DNA from 3 places in the Clostridium sp. DJ247 genome. Region 2 is predicted to be linked to each of the others. Evidence: riboswitches for the same ligand, from Rfam matches in the RefSeq annotation. Region 2 holds a riboswitch; each other region holds the start of a gene.
What was found. Region 2 has a riboswitch for thiamine pyrophosphate ahead of thiW (energy coupling factor transporter S component ThiW). Riboswitches for the same ligand answer to the same signal wherever they lie in the genome.
Positions count from the first base shown of each region.

Region 1: another riboswitch for thiamine pyrophosphate. It lies ahead of thiC (phosphomethylpyrimidine synthase ThiC); the one in region 2 lies ahead of thiW (energy coupling factor transporter S component ThiW).
Region 3: another riboswitch for thiamine pyrophosphate. It lies ahead of thiS (sulfur carrier protein ThiS); the one in region 2 lies ahead of thiW (energy coupling factor transporter S component ThiW).

Region 1 is NZ_JABAIW010000102.1:1,381-3,654, forward strand. Features, by position in the region: gene thiC (phosphomethylpyrimidine synthase ThiC) at 109-1,422, opposite strand; TPP riboswitch at 1,670-1,777, opposite strand; gene HGI79_RS21850 (hypothetical protein) at 1,861-2,127, opposite strand; gene HGI79_RS21855 (Rpn family recombination-promoting nuclease/putative transposase) at 2,268-2,274, opposite strand, start outside.
Region 2 is NZ_JABAIW010000046.1:1,266-3,539, forward strand. Features, by position in the region: gene thiM (hydroxyethylthiazole kinase) at 1-654, opposite strand, end outside; gene thiW (energy coupling factor transporter S component ThiW) at 681-1,160, opposite strand; TPP riboswitch at 1,228-1,326, opposite strand; gene HGI79_RS16735 (iron-containing alcohol dehydrogenase) at 1,510-2,274, opposite strand, start outside.
Region 3 is NZ_JABAIW010000044.1:9,418-11,691, reverse strand. Features, by position in the region: gene thiF (sulfur carrier protein ThiS adenylyltransferase ThiF) at 81-881, opposite strand; gene thiS (sulfur carrier protein ThiS) at 883-1,077, opposite strand; TPP riboswitch at 1,303-1,411, opposite strand; gene HGI79_RS16320 (Lrp/AsnC family transcriptional regulator) at 1,583-2,059, opposite strand; gene HGI79_RS16315 (AsnC family transcriptional regulator) at 2,028-2,274, opposite strand, start outside.

The DNA of each region.
Region 1 (2,274 bases), on a different contig from region 2:
TTTGGAAATATAAAATAATGAAATAATAAATAGTTTAAAGGCAGGTAAATTTATTACCTGCCTTTAAACTATTTATTTTCTAAATATTTATCCAATAGCCAACTGCCACTAATCATCATCTCTTAACACATTTAGATTCTTACCGCTCAATATTTTATTCATATTTCTAACAGCACACATTTTTCCACACATAGTACAAGTATGTTCATCTTCCGGCTGTGATTCTTCTCTGTATCTTCTAGCTTTTACAGGGTCTATAGCCAAGCTGAACATCTTTTCCCAGTCAAGTTCCCTTCTTGCTTCACTCATAGCGTTGTCCCAATCTCTAGCCCCTTTAATTCCTTTTGCTATATCTCCTGCATGGGCAGCAATCTTAGAAGCTATGATACCTTCTTTCATATCATCTAGATTTGGAAGTCTTAAATGTTCTGCTGGAGTTACATAACATAAGAAATCCGCTCCAGAGGAAGCTGCTATTGCTCCACCTATAGCTGATGTTATGTGATCATATCCTGGTGCTACATCTGTAACTAGTGGACCTAGTACATAAAATGGTGCATTATGACATAGCTTCTTTTCTAACTGCATGTTAGCCTTTATTTCATCTAAGCTCATATGTCCTGGTCCTTCTATCATAACTTGTACATTTCTCTCCCAAGCTCTTTTTGTTAACTCTCCTAGTGTCATTAATTCTTTTATTTGACTAGGATCTGTAGAGTCTGCAATAGATCCTGGACGACAGGCATCACCTAAACTTATAGTTACATCATATTTTTCACATATATCTAATACTTTATCATAATGTTCGTAGAATGGATTTTCTTTATTGTTAAGCTCCATCCAAGCAAACATCAAAGCTCCACCTCTTGATACAATGTTTGTAAGTCTTTTATTTCTTTTAAATACTGCTGCAGTCTCTCTGTTAATTCCTGCATGTATAGTCATAAAGTCTACGCCATTTTTTGCATGTTTCTCTATAACATTTATTAACTCATCTTCAGTTATATCACTTAATTCTTTATCATAAAAACCTACTGCATCATATATTGGAACTGTACCAATCATAGCCGGAGAAACTTCTACTAGCTTTGTTCTAAATTCTTCTGTTTTACCAAAACAGCTTAAATCCATTATAGCTTCAGCTTTCATTTCTATGGCAACTCTAACCTTTTCAAATTCATCTTCTATGCAGTTGCAATCCTTTGAAATACCTAGGTTAACATTAATTTTTGTTCTAAGTCCTTCACCTATACCCTCTGGACTTATGGACTTATGATTCTTATTAGCTGGTATAGCCACTCTACCAGCTGCTACTAGCTCTACTAAATGATTAACATCTATATTTTCCTTCTTAGCTACTATTTCCATTTCTTTTGTGATTATGCCTTTTTTGGCAGCGTCCATTTGTGTTGTATAGTTCATTATAATCCATCTCCTCTTTAACTATTTATTTATACTTTAGATTATTCTTATTACCAATTAATAGATATTTTATTAGCTTTAACTGTCTCATAACCTCTACAAATAATACTATGATAATTATTAAAAATACTCCGTGTAACGTAAATAATTTCATAGTTCATGTAATAAAAAAGGAGCTTTACAGCTCCCTCATAATTCCTTTATAATAAAATATACTTATATAGAAACTATCTACAAAACATATTTCTTACCTTACAAAGTACTTCCCTACGTTGGTGTTAACCAAATCAGGTTATGAGGGTCAGAACTAACAGTTCTATCTCAGCTCATTATATGAGCCCCCCTAGTAGTATTAAGTTTTTAACAATTTCAATTATACCATAGATATTGTTTCCTATCAAGGCAGTATTTTCTGAAGCGTATCTATAAACCAAATATTTAATTTTTATCACTCTCTATTTGATTCTTAAGTCTTAATATTTCACCTCGGCTTAATTCTGTCAATTCCAATATTTCTTCAATATCTATACCCTTTTTGATCATTTTTATAGCTATTTTTTCTATTCCTTTTTCTATTCCTTCCTGTTTTGATTTCTTAAATCCTTCTTCAATCTTTCTACCTAAATTGCTTACCATATCATCCACCTCCATTTCTGATGTTTCCTTATATGTCCAAACTTCATTATCATCAATCGAATCGTGCATGCTTAGGTTTATTATCTAATAGTTCCTTTGTAAAATCTTCTATTTTTAAACTATTAGGATTCCTTACCCTCTCGGGGCTAAGTCTGTAGTTAAAATTTTAGTGGTAGCTATCTTTACAATTGCTACCACTTTCATAATAATTAATGA
Region 2 (2,274 bases):
TGCACAATATGTACCTATAAGCGATGTACACATACAACCAGTACCAGTTACTGTAGAAAGCATTTTATGTCCTTTATTTATAAAAATTGTCTTTCCTTCTTTAGAAATAGTATCGGTGGCACCGGTTATAGCAATAACACAATTTAATTTTGAAGCTAGTTGTTCTGCTATATTTTTCCCATATTCTAAATCCTCAGATTGAATAATATCTTGCTCAGAAGCATCTACTCCTTTAGTCTTTGAGCTGAGGCCACTTATAGATTTTATTTCTGACATATTGCCACGAATAACTGCTAACCTTACTTCATTTATAATCTTCTCAGCACTTTTATTTCTAAAAGCAGCTGCACCTACCCCTACTGGGTCTAATATTACTGGAATACCAAGCTCATTTGCTTTTTTTCCAGCAACTAGCATAGCTTCTACGTGCTCTTTACTCAAAGTTCCCATATTAAGTACCAGTGCTGAGGCTAAAGAAACAATATCCTCTACTTCTTCTATAGTATCCGCCATTATTGGAGAGGCTCCTATTGCCAGTACTATGTTTGCACAATCATTTACTGTTACATAATTTGTGATATGATGTATTAAAGGCTTTTTTTCCTTAATTATACTTAGTAGATATTGTATAGTACTATAGATATTTTGTTGCATATATATTCCTTCTTTTTCATAATATTTTAGCTTTTTGACTTTGCAAGTTCAATGCCTTTTAAAATTAAATAGGCAATTATGCTACCGCAAACTGTATTAATTAAAAATGGCACTACAAAGAAGAATGCAGCTACGTTTTTACCTAATATAAATTTTGCTATAGGGAATGCCAGAATAGAACCTATAATACCTGTACCAATAATTTCTCCTATAACTGCCAAAAGCTTTTGTTTTGTCTTCATGTAAAGCAATGCAGCTAAGAAAGCACCAATCATACTACCCGGAAAAGCTAATAGTGTTCCAGTACCAGTAATATTTCTTATAAGTGATATGCAGAATGCAGTTAATACAGCATATGCTGGGCCAAGTGTAACTGCTGCTATAACATTGATTATATGTTGAACTGGTGTACATTTAGATGCACCTATAGGAAAATATATTAGGTTTCCACCTACTGCTCCAATTGCAACCAGCATAGCTGCATATGTAATCTTTTTTGTTTTCAAAAAAATCCCCCCTCATTAGAAAAGAAAAATGCTCACCTATAAGGTAAGCATATGTTATCAAATACAGATATAAATTTAATTGCTTCCCTACAGTAGTGTTAACTACATCAGGTTCAAAGGGTCAGGTTTTAACCTTCTCAACCAAATGGTTCCCCCACAAAAGTAAATTTTAATAATTTATTAAATTATATATTAGAGTATACTCTTAAAATATATTTTTGTAAAGTTACTATAGTCTTTGTGAGAGATTAGCACGGTTTCTACGCCCGTAGGGCTATGAAGAAAGCAGTGGTCTAAATAACATTCTGTGAACATAGATAGATATGTTATTTTAAGTAATAATTTATGATTAAGCAATCTTCTTAAATAGTTCAATTAGTTTTTCTTTGTCGAAGAATACAGGATTAGCACCTGCACAGGCATCCATCATAGCAAACTCAGCAAGCTTGTTAAAGTCAGGGTTATCTACACCAACTTCTTTTAGAGATTTAGGAATACCGACCTCTTCAGAAAGAGCCTTAATCTTGCTGATTACAAAATCTACGCATTCTTCATCGGATTTGCCTGCTGTATCCATGCCGATAACCTCTGCAATTGGACGGAATTTAGCAGGAGCACCCTTAGCGTTTTCCTCTTCAACATAAGGAAGAAGCATAGCATTACATACGCCATGTGGCAAGTCGTATAGACCTCCTAGCTGATGAGCCATAGCATGAACATTACCTAAACCAGCATTGCTGAAAGCAATACCATTTAGGAAGCAGGCATAACACATCTGTTCTCTGGCCTCAATGTCACAGCCGTCCTTAACAGCTCTTGGCAGGAAGTTAAAAATCTGCTTAATTGCATATAGAGCGGTGGAGTCGGTAACATCATAAGCACCCTTTGCAACCACTGCCTCAATAGCATGTGTCAAAGCGTCCATACCTGTAGCAGCTGTTAACCCAGCTGGCTTGCCAAGCATTAGCTCAGGGTCATTTACAGTGATGGTAGCAAGAGAATTGGTATCAACCATAATCATCTTTACATGACGCTCTTCATCGGTAATAACATAGTTAATGGTAACTTCTGCAGAAGTACCAGCTGTAGTAGTGATAGCAACAATAGGAAGACA
Region 3 (2,274 bases), on a different contig from region 2:
TTTAACGTGACGAAACATGGTAATATATCCGGTCGTATAAGTTAAATTTTCGCTCTATCCCCCTATAATATTTTATTACGTTATTCTTCACCAAGTATAACTCTCAAAACCGCATTTGCTTGATGATTTGCAGCAATAGCAACCCTAGGTGCCATAAGACCACACCCCGGCTTGGCCTCATTTTCTCCATCTCCTATTAAGTAAAAGTTATCTTTTATCTTTTTCGTGGCAATAGTATTACTTGAAAAATATCCAGCCATACCTGAAGCTGCTATGATTTTTTTGTCTTTCATTTTACTTAAAACCGTATTTACTAATACAGCTTTAGAAACAGGGTTGTCAAAAGCTTCTACTATTATATCCACATCTTTGAAAATATCTATAATATTATTTTCATCTAAAAATGCATCTTTCTTTTCAACTCTAACAAATGGATTACAATCACTTATTATTTGTTCTAAAGCATGAGTTTTTTTCATTCCTAAATGCTTAATAAAGTATTGTTGTCTATTTAAATTACTAGGTTCCACAACATCAAAATCTACTAATACAAGCCTTCCAATTCCTACTCTAGCAAGAGATACAGCCACATTTGACCCAAGTCCTCCAAGTCCTGCAATACCTACACTACATTCTTTTATTTTGTTATGAACAAAAGGTGTATGTCTTGCTAAAAGCATGGCTTCCATGTCTTCTAGCTTAGGTATTTCTCCTTTTTTTATAAATACTACCTTATCATTTTCATTTAATACATAATCTTCTTTTATGATAAAGCCATTATACACAACTATATCAGCATCTTCTTTAACCATACTTCTTAATTGAAAAACTGTAGTATTCTGCTCTACTTCTGTTTTTCTCTCATTTAAGAAAATATTCATGTTAACCGCCTCCAACAAATCTAATTATTTCAACCTTAGAGTCAGTGCTTAATATTTTTACTGAAAATTCATCTTTATTTATTATTTCTAAATCTACTTCTACTACCACCTTATTTGAATCTAATTTCAATTCTTCCAGCATTTCAGTTATAGTGATTCCACCCTTAAAATTTATAGCTTCTCCATTTATAATCATTTTCTCACCTTCTTTCCTATGAAGTAAAACTTATGCAAAATTTCTTAAAGCTAACTTCTTAAGTTAGTTTATACCATAGCAAACTGGCACTAATACCTTCGCTAATTAAAGAGAACCTCTTGTTCTAGGTATAAAATGGATAAAAAACAAAAAGGAAGCAAAAAAGTGCTTCCCTCATAATTCTAAATAAGACCAAATTTTGTGTTACTAAAAATAAGCATAACACAAAAACATCCATTCTCTCCCTACGTTGGCATTACCCAAATCAGGTTATGAGGGTAAGGAATAACATTCCACTCTCAGCCTATTAGTATAGACTCCCCTTAGCTATTAAATTTTTACAGGTTTATAAATTCAATTTATCATAATTCAAAAATAAAATCAATAACCATGTCAGGCTTCATTTGGTTAAAATTCATCTATATGGATTTGTTACATAAAAATATCCCTCTTAACTATACTCTTTAAGTTGACCTGCAGGAACCATAAATGCGTGTTAGAATAGTTATTTCTCTTCTACGAAATATTTCATACTACTTTTTTTTAATTCTCTTGTACTATATAAAATTTTATAATCTGTTATCTTAATAACATCAGCTATTTTTTTAATAACATTTTCACATATTTCTCTACTCTCGCTATGTATCATAGTAAATAAATTATATGGCCAATCTTCATAAGTTTGCCTTTCATAGCAATGTGTTACTTCACTAAAAGAACATATTAAATTTCCAATGTGCTCTATCCTTTCTCCTGGAACTTTCCATACAACCATAGCATTGGCTTTAAATCCGGCTTCCCTATGAAATAACACCCCACCTATCCTCTTTATAATACCCCTATGATGTAAGGTATTTATGTTAGCTAACAACTCTTCTTCAGTAATTCCAAGCTCTTCAGCTAATTTCTTATAAGGTTCATTACATAAAGGAATATCTCCAGATAATCTTTTAACTATATTTTTTTCTAATAAGCTTAGCATCATCTATCTCCCTTAACATATTAAAAGTAGCGTTAATTTTAAATAATCTAACTGCCGGTAAAGTAAGTACTTTTTCTAACTCACTTTCAACCTTTATACTGTTAACAATTTCATCTACTCTATCTTTAGATGGTGCAATTATAGTAAACCAAATGTTATAATAATAATTTCTAACATAATTATGTGTTATCTCGTTAAACTTGTTTATAATCCTA